One region of the Sporosarcina sp. resist genome, then DNA from elsewhere that is predicted to be linked to it. Evidence: riboswitches for the same ligand, from Rfam matches in the RefSeq annotation. Region 1 holds a riboswitch; each other region holds the start of a gene.
The links. Region 1 has a riboswitch for S-adenosylmethionine ahead of H7992_RS22895 (O-acetylhomoserine aminocarboxypropyltransferase/cysteine synthase family protein). Riboswitches for the same ligand answer to the same signal wherever they lie in the genome.
Positions count from the first base shown of each region.

Region 2: linked by a shared signal. The riboswitch ahead of H7992_RS02860 (methionine biosynthesis PLP-dependent protein) and the one ahead of H7992_RS22895 (O-acetylhomoserine aminocarboxypropyltransferase/cysteine synthase family protein) in region 1 are both predicted to bind S-adenosylmethionine.
Region 3: linked by a shared signal. The riboswitch ahead of H7992_RS02805 (bifunctional homocysteine S-methyltransferase/methylenetetrahydrofolate reductase) and the one ahead of H7992_RS22895 (O-acetylhomoserine aminocarboxypropyltransferase/cysteine synthase family protein) in region 1 are both predicted to bind S-adenosylmethionine.

Region 1 covers NZ_CP060287.1:4,766,493-4,770,310, forward strand. Annotated here, with positions in the region: gene H7992_RS22885 (homoserine dehydrogenase) at 1-418, opposite strand, end outside; gene H7992_RS22890 (homoserine O-acetyltransferase family protein) at 376-1,242, opposite strand; gene H7992_RS22895 (O-acetylhomoserine aminocarboxypropyltransferase/cysteine synthase family protein) at 1,274-2,563, opposite strand; SAM riboswitch class I at 2,689-2,804, opposite strand; gene H7992_RS22900 (glycerol-3-phosphate acyltransferase) at 2,950-3,585, shown strand; gene H7992_RS22905 (aspartate aminotransferase family protein) at 3,648-3,818, opposite strand, start outside.
Region 2 covers NZ_CP060287.1:575,235-579,052, forward strand. Annotated here, with positions in the region: gene metC (cystathionine beta-lyase) at 1-850, opposite strand, end outside; gene H7992_RS02860 (methionine biosynthesis PLP-dependent protein) at 847-1,968, opposite strand; SAM riboswitch class I at 2,046-2,152, opposite strand; gene fetB (ABC transporter permease) at 2,230-2,985, opposite strand; gene H7992_RS02870 (ABC transporter ATP-binding protein) at 2,982-3,713, opposite strand.
Region 3 covers NZ_CP060287.1:560,566-564,383, reverse strand. Annotated here, with positions in the region: gene H7992_RS02805 (bifunctional homocysteine S-methyltransferase/methylenetetrahydrofolate reductase) at 1-1,272, opposite strand, end outside; SAM riboswitch class I at 1,432-1,540, opposite strand; gene H7992_RS02800 (hypothetical protein) at 1,980-2,177, shown strand; gene H7992_RS02795 (ABC transporter substrate-binding protein) at 2,445-3,401, opposite strand; gene H7992_RS02790 (FecCD family ABC transporter permease) at 3,514-3,818, shown strand, end outside.

The sequences.
Region 1 (3,818 bases):
TACGGATAATCGGTATGCCACCCGCCGTCGTTGCTTCATACCCAACGTAAACTCCACGGAACTCCGCATGTTTTAGTAACGCCGGACCATGTTTCGCAAACATGGTCTTATTCGCAGTTATTATATGAAAACCTTTTTCTATTGCATCCGAAAGAAACGTATAAGCGGGTTCTTCTCCAACAATCGCCTCAAATATGAGGTCAATGTCCGGATTTAACAGGATTTCTTGAATGTCATCCGTTATCTTCGTTCCAGGTGTCGCTAGACGTTCTTTCTCCTTATCCCGGACCAAAATGGAAACAATGTCGATTGTACAGCCCATTTCCCGCTTAATCTCTTCTTTCCTTTCATTCAAAATCCTATAAATCCCTTCACCTACAGTGCCGAAGCCAAGTAGAGCGACTTTGATTGACGCCATAACGCCACCTCCATGGACTGTTTGATGATGAGTCCCCATTTTTCAAATTCCGTTAAAAAACTTTCATAGCCATGTTTTGTATTGACCAAACAATATATAGAGTTGGGAATCATATAGGCGAACGTTCGAATTTCATCCGTCGGAAACATCGGATCGTGTGTAAACGCAAACGCCACCACTTTTGCAGATATCAGGCAGGAAGCTAGTTCAACGCCTCCTCGACCACGGCCGATGTCATGCGTATTCATGGCACGGATTAAGGGGTAGAAGCTCTCCATGTCATTTCTGCTATTCCCAAAAGGAGATTCCATGTTCCCAATTTTAGTTAATTGTGGTGTCACCGCCATCGGGAAAAGAATATCCATACCCTCGGGATACATAATGCCCCATTCCAGTACACGCATGCCACCGAGCGAACCCCCGATGACCGCCCTTAATCGATTGACACCTAATACCGTCAGCGCTCTCCGTTCTGCATGCACCATATCTCGAATCGTTACTTCTGGAAATAAATTTCTATACAGCTCGCCTGTGTCCGGATTTACAGTTAACGGTCCTGTTGATCCGTCACTTCCGCCAAGTGCGTTAAAAGAGATAACGGATAATTCATTTGTATCGATACTTTTTCCTTTGCCGACAAGACCGCTCCACCAACCCGGATAGTCATCCGTTCCAACTGTCACGTGACTTCCTGTCAAGGCATGACAAACAAGTACATGGGGTGCATCCAACCTGCCCGTTCTTTCATAGGCAAGCTGTACATTTACCAAGACGACTCCTGATTCCAATACCAGATGCCCGATTTCCACTATCCCCGTCTCCACGATTGTCACGCCCTTTCTTGTCACCAAAAAATTATACTGTTACTGGTACCGCTAGTTCGATTGCTTGTGCAAGGTCTGCAATAATATCTTCCGCGGATTCAAGGCCCACCGATAGTCTAATCAATTCTTCAGTCACACCTGATTTTTTCAAGTCCTCAGGCCCAAGCTGCTGATGCGTCGTTGAAGCTGGATGGATAATTAGTGATTTTGCATCCCCAACATTCGCAACATGCGACCAGATTTTGACGTTATCAATCACGTTCCGGCCTGCATCCCGTCCACCTTTAATACCAAATACAATAATGGAACCGAAGCCGTTTTTCAAGTACTTTTTCGCAAGGTCATAAGATGGGTGATCTTCGTTGCCTGTATATGTTACCCATTCGACAGATGGATGTTTTTTCAAGAACTCCGCTACTTTAACGGCATTTTCATTATGTCTTGTCACACGCAAATGCAGTGTTTCAAGTCCTTGGAGGAAATTAAATGCACTATCTGGATCTAAGCAAGGTCCGAAGTCACGCAATAGTTGAACGCGTAGTTTAGTCGCAAATGCCGCCGCTGCTGTATCAATTCCGTAACGGAGACCATGATATGACGCATCAGGCTCTGTGAAGCCAGGAAACCTCCCTTGCGTCCAGTCAAATGTACCCGCATCAACAGCAACTCCACCGATCGTGGTACCGTGTCCGCCAATCCATTTTGTAGCGGAATGGATGACAACATCCGCACCAAATTCGATAGGATTCGAACCATATGGCGAAGCAAATGTACTATCAATAAGAAGCGGTAGACCGTTTTCATGCGCAATGTCCGCAACCGCTTCAATATCGAGTACATGAAGACTCGGGTTACCGATTGTTTCTGCGAATATTGCTTTTGTTTTATCTGTAATTGCTGCACGGAAGTTTTCAGGATCTGTTGCATCGACAAACTTTACATTGATACCGTAGCGCGGAAGTGTAGCGGCGAATAAATTATAAGTACCGCCATATAAGTTGCTTGCTGCGACAATTTCATCTCCAGCACCAGCTACGTTCAAGATAGAGAAAGCGATAGCTGCCATACCTGAGGAGAATGCAACTGCCGCCGTACCACCTTCAAGAAGCGCAATACGCTCTTCAAAAACTGCAACAGTTGGATTTGTAATTCGTGTATAGATGTTGCCTGCTTCTTGTAGTGCAAATAGTTTTTGAGCATGTTCTGTATCACGGAATACAAAAGATGAGGTTCTATGAATTGGAACTGCGCGTGAACCTGTTACAGGATCCGGTTTTTGTCCACCGTGCAGAAGAAGTGTTTCGGGTTGAAGTTTTGTCATCGTCATTACCTCCAGAGTTTTTTTAGATGGATGTGATTGTAATGGGCGGAGACGTTAGGGGTATTTTTGGAATGAAAAATAACCCCCTTCGCTTAAGAAGAGGGTTACGCTTTCGCTTATTCCTCCCCTTATCTTTCAGACCGTTCGCACGAATCTGTAGGAAGTAGCACCTTTGCAAGTTAGTCACTTGCTGGTTGCCGGGCATCGCAGGGCCTATTCCCTCCGCCGCTCTTGATAAGAGTTTGTGATATTCAGTTTTCCATCTTGTGACATAGTATAGTAGATATCTCAATACTTTGTCAATAGTTTACCGAATAATATTTCTGAAACTTGTGTCTATGTGGAATGTTACACTTAGACTACCGTTATTTTAGGAGGAACTTGATATGTGGTTATGGATTGTAGGCGTGCTCTTATGGGGATATGCAGTTGGTTGCCTGCATGGATCAGTTGTTGCGCAGAAAATATCCGGCGTTAACTTGAAAGAAACCGGTGTGAAAAATGCCGGTGCCTCGAATGCGACCATTGTTCTCGGGAAGAAGTTCGGCGCATTAGTTGCAGTAATCGATATCAGTAAAGGTGCAGGAGCTGTCTTACTTGTGCACTATTTCGCAGAAAACGCAGGATTTTCAGAAGCCTTTGTGGCTTTACTTTTATTTCTTACAGCCGCCGCAGCCGTTATTGGCCATAACTTTCCATTTTATATGAACTTTAACGGCGGAAAAGGAACAGCGACAATAATTGGTGTACTGCTTGCAATCGACTGGCAGATCGGGCTCATTGGTTTTGCATTATTTGTCGTCGTAGCGCTAGTAACAGACTTTCTCGTGTTTGGTGTGCTGATGCTCTACGTCACGCTCATCGCGATGGCAGTATTGGCAGACGGATACTGGCCAGTCGTAATAGCAACTTTGTTATTTGCAATCGCCATTTGGAAACATCTCGAGAATTTTCAGCGTATGAAAGAGCGTAGCGAGAAGCGCGTTTCAATGGTCTTTAGAAAAAATAAAACCAAAAACTGAGGACCCCTATAATTGGAGGTTCTCCGTTTTTGGTTTAGCAAGATTAAAAATCTCATCCTAACTCATGCATTTTCATTGAACACTTTCTTCATAACCGCAATAATAAAGTCCACGTCTTCATCGGTACAAGACAGCGGTGGGCTTAGCGCTAGAATATTGTTATAGCCAGCAACTGTATCGCCGTTCCTTCCAATAATAAGTCCATTCGCCTTACATTCGCCAATGATTTTCGC
Region 2 (3,818 bases), 900 kb from region 1:
ACCCTGGATAAAACACCTCTTCTACTAACGGGTGGTCGTTCAAGTACGAGGCTATTTTACTCGCCGATTCGGATGACTGTGTTAAACGGGCACCTAGCGTTTTAATTCCTTGAATTAACGCGTAAGAATCTTGTGCGCCTAGAATAGAGCCGAAAGAGTTTTGAATGAATGCCAATCGATTGCCAAGTTCTTCCCCCTTTGTAACCGCTAGCCCAGCAATGATATCGCTATGCCCCGATAAAAATTTGGTAGCACTATGAACAACGATATCAACTCCAAGATCTAGTGGACGCTGGTAAAGTGGCGACATGAATGTGTTGTCGAGAAACGTTAGACAGTCATTCAATTTTGCAAGGTCAACTATCGCTTCAATATCTGTAATGCCCAAACGCGGGTTGGATGGTGTTTCAATATAGATCACTTTTGTATTTGGACGGATTGCACGTGCGGTTTCATCTACATTCGCTAGATCTACAAAAGTATGGTCGATACCGAATTTCGGTAATACCTCGGTTACGAATCGGTATGTGCCGCCGTAGACATCTTCGGTAACCACGATATGGTCACCCGAAGAAAGGAGCATAAATGTAGCTGAGATGGCAGCCATTCCGGAAGCGAAGGCCAATCCGCGCGAACCGCCTTCTAGTGAGGCAATCGTTTTTTCCAACGCATCCCTCGTTGGATTGCCCGAACGGCTATAATCATACGGCCCGAATGCATCGAAGCTTTCCTGATGGAACGTTGAAGATAAGTAGATAGGAACGTTGACAGCACCTGTTTTTTGTTCGTAATCTCCGCGGGTCGAAGCATGGATAATAGTCGTTTCCAACCGTTCTTTATTCAAACTCATCGTTGTAGCACCCCGCTATTCAAAGTTGCAAACACTTGCTTCAAATCTGCGATCAAATCGTCAGCCTTTTCGACTCCGACAGAGAAACGTAAAAGTCGGTCGCAGACGCCACGTCGTATTCGTTCTTCACGAGGAATATCGGCATGTGTTTGCGTTGCAGGGTAAGTGATGAAACTTTCCACTCCACCAAGACTTTCCGCAAATGTAATGAGCTGCAGATTTTCAAGGAATGGCCCGACCGATTCACTATCGTTCAGCCGAAATGATAGCATTCCACCTTTTCCTGGATAGAGAACGTCCGTAACAAGTGGTTCATCTTTCAAATAATTGACGATTATTTTCGCGTTTTCATCATGCTGTTTCATTCTTAAATGCAGTGTTTTCAGCCCTCTGATGATTAGCCAAGAATCGGAAGGGGAGAGGACTGCGCCGATAGCATTATGGTTGGCGGCAAGTTGTTCGCAAAGTTTTTCACCTTTTGCAACGACAAGTCCCGCGAGGACATCGTTATGTCCACCGATATATTTCGTTGCGCTGTGCATGACAATGTCAGCCCCGAATTCAATCGGTCTCTGGAAATAAGGCGTTAAAAATGTATTGTCAACAATCAACAGTAAATCATGCTTTTGAGCCAGTTCTGCATACTGCCGAATATCAAATTCTTGCATGAGTGGATTGGTCGGTGTTTCTATGAAGAGCGCTTTTGTCTTCGAAGTGATCAACTTTTCGGTCTCGTTCACATCGGCGAAACTCGTATACGTTGTACCGATTGAATAAACGTCGGAATACTGTTCGAGCAAGCGATATGTGCCACCGTAAATATCTTCTGGGACAATCAATTCATCTCCAGGACGGAACAGCGTTAAGATAAGCTGAATCGCCGCCATACCAGAACTGCATGCATACCCTGCATCACCGCTCTCTAAGTTTGCAATTCCATCTTCCAATATGGAGCGGGTTGGATTTTTTGTCCGTGTGTAGTCGTAGCCAGTCGATTGACCGAGCCCCTTATGTTTGTACGCAGTTGATAAATAAATCGGAGGGTTGACAGCGCCCGTCTTCGGATCACTGTTGTTGCCTAATTGGACTAGGATTGTATTCAAACTTTGTTTTGTCATTGTAGTCACCCTTTTCTTTTAGATTACAAAAGGGGACCCTCTATAAGAAGAGGGTCCCCGAAATATCGTAGACTATCTTCTTATCTTCTAGGGAAATGAACACCTAAAGGAATTAGCACCGTACCTGAACAGGCTGGTTGCTGAGACGTCATAGGGCCAATCCCTCGGTCTCTCTTGATAAGAATCAAATTATGGAATTATGTGAAAAGAACAATTTCAATAACTTTATCATGACATGGAAAATAAAACAAGAGCGAATTATTAAAATCTGTCTTTCAGCAGCTGCATCCGTTGATTGAATAGACTTGGATATGATAAAAAGCCAAGCAATACACTTGTCACTGCAGCGGTCGTCAATAATAGGAATATGATGAGCAATTGGAACTGAACCGCTTGGATGGGGTCCGCACCTGCGATGATTTGACCACTCATCATACCTGGAAGTTGAACCAAGCCCATTGTCTTCTGACTTTCGATTGTCGGGATCATGCTTGCCTTGATTGCGTTGATGAGTTGTCTATGAATGGCCTGTTTTGGCGTTCCACCGAGAGAAAGGATGAGTTCGGTTTCATCACGATGCGTTTCAATCTCAGCTGTGAACCGGTTAAGGAATAGGATTGATAGCACCATTGAGTTGCCAATCACCATGCCGCTAATTGAAATGATGTATTGTGCGGTTGGCGGTACGATTTGAAAGCCTAGTAGAATACTCTGGGTTAGTACTTCTACAAAAAGTAATGTGACCGCGATTTTCCAAGTGATTCCCTTGATTGCTTTTCCTTTCTTACGGGTGTTTTGTGTTGCCGCTGCAATCATTAATGTAACCATTAACAAAATGTACAATATGTTTTCAGAATCGAAGACAAATTTAAGAATATAGCCGACCATAAGCAATTGGATAATGGACCGAATTGTCGCAATGATTGTGTCTTTTTCCAAATCTAAACGTAGAGTCTTTGATAGTAGTAAAGGTATGATTACAAATATAAGTGTAATGGATAACGTAAGATAGCTCATTCTACGCCTCCTTGCACAAACTGCTTCACAAATTCATTTGTTGGTGATTTCAATAAGTCACTTTCGCCAGTTTCAATGACTTGACCATTCATTAGAACCCAAGTGTAATCTCCAATTGATAAGGCTTGTTCTAAATTATGTGTTATCCAGATGATGGTTGTGCCATACACCCGGTTAATCTTGACGATTAATTCTTCGATTTCATGTAAAGATGTTCGGTCCAAGGCGGATGTGATTTCATCCAGTAATAGGATTTCAGAGCGGTTGATTAGTGTGCGAGCAATGGATACTTTTTGACGCTGACCACCGGATAATTCATTGGTTTTACGATGTAAAAATTGCACATCTAATCCGACGTCTTCTAGAATTTTAATGGCATCCTGTTCAGGCAATTTTTTACCTTGAAGTTCCATAGGGAGAGCTAAGTTATGATAGACGGTGCCTTTAATCATTGGTGCGCTTTGAAGTGCGATTCCGACATGGCGGCGTAGTTCAACGGGTTCATATGTGGAAATGAGTTTATCGTGAATGAAAATATCTCCTGAAGTAGATGAGATCAGCCCGTTACATAATTTAAGCAATGTTGTTTTTCCTGCTCCAGAAGGGCCGACGAGCGTTGTGATTTTCCCTTCCGGAAAGGAGCCCGTAATATTTTTTAAAATATGTACGTCACCAATGGAATAATTGGCGTCATGAAAGTGTAGGGCGGGTTTATAAAAATTGGACATTACATTCTCTCCTACCAGTTTCTTATTTATAATAATTCTAATCTAGGTAGTTTTGTCATGCAAGGAAAATCTATTGCAATTCCAAAAAATGTTTGTTACTATATC
Region 3 (3,818 bases), 880 kb from region 1:
ATCACCAATTTTCGTAGGGTCCCCCGTAATCGCTAGCAATTCAGTAATACCCAGTGTGTGTAATCCCATGAGATGTGACTGTAATCCAATTAGATTGCGATCTCGGCATGTAATATGGACCAAAGGTGTTGCACCAATCTTTTGTTTAACAAGAGAAGCCATTGAAGCGTTGCAAATTCTTGGCGTCGCTAGGGAATTATCAGCCAGTGTAATGGCATCCACGCCTGCATCCTTTAACGCCTGAGCCCCCTCAAAGAACTTGCCCGTGTTTAAATGTTTGGGCGCATCAAGTTCAACAATTATCGAATGTCTTTTTCTCACTGTTTCAAGCAATGTTGGGGGTTGAGATTCCTTCAATTCAGACTCCACAACCTCTGTCTTTACCTCCTTCTTCTTAACAAGCTTTTCTTGAATTGGTTCCCGAATTGTAAGTCCTTTCACTAGGGCCCTAATATGTTCTGGCGTCGTCCCACAACATCCTCCTATTAAACTAACTCCTGCCTTCCGAAAACTCAGTGCGAACTTCTCGAAATATTCAGGCTCATTTTCGTAAAAAAGTTTCCCATCCTTATATCCTGGATAACTAGCATTCGGATACACCGAAAGTAAAGCACGCTTCATCAACGGCACAGTTTCTAGAGACTTCAGCATATGGTGAGGGCCAAGGCGACAGTTAATGCCTACTATATCTGCACCTAAATCCTCCAACTGCTGTAAGGCATCTATGAGCTCTATCCCATTTTGGAGCACCCCCGCCTCATGCATTGAAACATTCGTAATAATCGGGATATCTGTCTCCTCACGTGCAATTTTGAGCACGGTTGTTAATTCATCAAAATCGTAATAAGTTTCTAAAAGTAGGCCGTCCACTCCCTCAAGAAGTAAGCAATATAGTTGTTCCCTAAAACTGCGCTTGATTTCATCCTTTGTTCCAATGGATGTTCGAGATCCATGAATACCCCCGATAGTTCCAAGGACGAACGTATTTTTACCCGCTGCGTTTTTCGCAATTTGAACTGCGGCTTTATTTATCTTTTTTACACTGTCCTCTAACCCATGACGTGCTAACTTGATATAATTCGCACCATACGTATTAGTTTGAATAATATCCGCACCTGCCTCTATATAGGCTTGGTGGATGCGAAGCACTTGATCTGGATGTGTCAAGTTCAGCTCTTCAAAACAAAGATCCACACCGTGAGAATAAAGTAGAGTTCCCATTGCACCATCACCGATCAAAATTCGTTCTTTCATAGTATCTAGTAAATTCACGACTATCACTTGCTCCTTTCACTTTCCCAAAGTCCCGTTCCGGAAACTCTCTTCATCATTCTTCAAAATATGTTACTTAATGGGAAAATTAGTTAAAATAAAAAGAGCCTCTTCCTATGTTGAATAAAGGAAGTAGACTCTAAATCTGAATAAGTCTTCTCCTCATCTACCAAGTCGTGTTATCAACTTGCTGGAATTAGCACCATGCCATAAAATGGCGGTTGCTGAGGTGTCATCGGGCCAGTCCCTATACCTCTCTAGATAAGAAAAACTATTAAATTGGATTTGCTTAGTTACGTTATTACAGACTTTACATCATTGTTGGAAAATTAGCAACACCTTTTTGGAAAGTAATTAATTTATTTCACAGATTCAGACTATTGCTTGTCACTTTAAACAACATAGTTGCTAAACAGCCTTTCGCCATCCTTCATTTAAATTCTTACGTCCCTCTTAGCTTAAATAGGTCAATCAAGGTACCAATAAGTCACTTCTGTCAATTGATCCTTTTCCAGAATTGATTGCGTAACCCGCCGCTCTTGCTCCCCCATCCTAAGTGAGCTAAATGCACATAATAATAATATTAATAATGAGTCCATTAACCACTGTCCCCTCTGTAACCCTGCATATAATAAACTATAAGAACAATAACGAACGACCCGTTTACTCAGTTGTTGTTCCCATCAAATTGAAGGGAGGTCATTGACTTGAAAACTTCCTTGGGCATCTGGATTGGTTGGTTAGCAATAATTTTAGCGGCTATAGGGTTCTTTTATGCTCCTTATTGGTTAGGTGGTGGCGCACTCGTTTTAGGCTTAGTCTGTTTAGCTTCTCCACAAAAAGCATTGGCATGGATTTCAATCCTGCTTGGAGCCATCGTATTATTAATCACGATGTTCCAGTAGCCGGATAATTAATGATACTTCAAGGTATGTTTGGGCTCCTACCATACATACCTTTTTTATTTGATTTGTATGCTTACGATTTACTAGTTAGTTTTTTGCAGTTCGGCCACATCAGAACACCAAAACGTCGTTTGTGATAAAGTATCCTAAAGAAGACGCAGCTGAACAGTAAATTATGTATAAAAAAACAGCCCAGTGAAGCGAGTAAATATCGCATCATCGGGCTGTTTTCTGTTTTCATCTTTTTATTATTTCATTCCATTTAAATTACTTTTTCAAGAAATACTCCTCAATATCATCCAGCATTAAGTTCGCTGCTAATACACCACCAGCAGTGTTCCAAATGATGTCATTTACTTGTGAGACGTTTCCACTTTTCGCGACATTTAGATTTTTAAATAATGGATCCTCAATCCAGTCGTTTGTAAGCTTCGTAGCTTCGTTATCTCCAGTTTCATAAGTGAAGTAAAAGAGCACATCGCCATCCATAGCTGGAATACGTTCTTTCGTGAGGCCTTTTTCAGCAAAATCGTCCACATCTTGTCCATCTGCGCGCGCAAATCCAAGTTGATCTAGAATCACACCCGAGAAGGAATCTTTATGGTAAATGCGTACATCTCCCGCCATAAAGCGAACCATTGATATTTTTTTATTTGTTTGATCCCCTAATTCAGTCTTGATTGTTTCAACGCGATTATTGTATGCACCTAATACCTCGTTACCTTTTTCTTCTTGATTTACTGCTTTCGCATATAATTTAAAGTTTTCCTGCCAATCCCCGCGAAGCGTTTCTGCAAAAACAGTTGGGGCAATTTTGCTTAACTGTTCGTAAACTGCTTCGTGACGCATTTTATTCCCAATGATCAGATCTGGTTTTAAAGATGCTATCTTTTCTAAACTTGGTTCTGATTCAATACCCACAGATTCAGTACCTGTCATGTCCATATGATCATACCAAATTTTCTCAGCGGGTGATTGAACTGCACCTACAGGTTGAATTCCCATTGATAGAAGGGCTTCAGCACCTTCGTTTGTTAAGATTACAATGCGTTTTGGTGTTCCTTTTACATCTGTACTTCCCATTGCATGATCGACAGTATATGTTTCTACATCAGCTGGTTGTGCACTTTCACCTGAATCTTTTGACTCCTTAGTAGCCCCACAAGCCGCTAATACAAGAATACTCATAATAAGTATGAGGGATGATATTTTTCGCATGTACATTATTTCCTCCTGTTAATTGAGAATGAAAATCATTTACACTTAGTATGCTATATGCTAATATATTTCATGTCAACAGTGAATTGAAAATAATTCTCAATGAAGTGAGGAAGTCATGATACATACATCAAGGGGTAAGTGGATTGCTCTTATCGTAAGTAGTTTAGTTTTCATTCTTTGTTTTTTTTCTAGTATTGTATACGGCTATACAGATACAAGCTGGTCCACTGCCTTTTCCGCATTTAAAGAAAATGACGGATCAACTGAACATCTTGTCATTCAAAATGTACGCTTACCACGTGCATTAATTGCTGCAGCTGTTGGAGCTTGTTTAGCCACTTCAGGTGCAATTATGCAATCCATAACGAAAAATCCATTAGCCTCTCCAAGTATTCTAGGTATTAATGCTGGTGCTGTTTT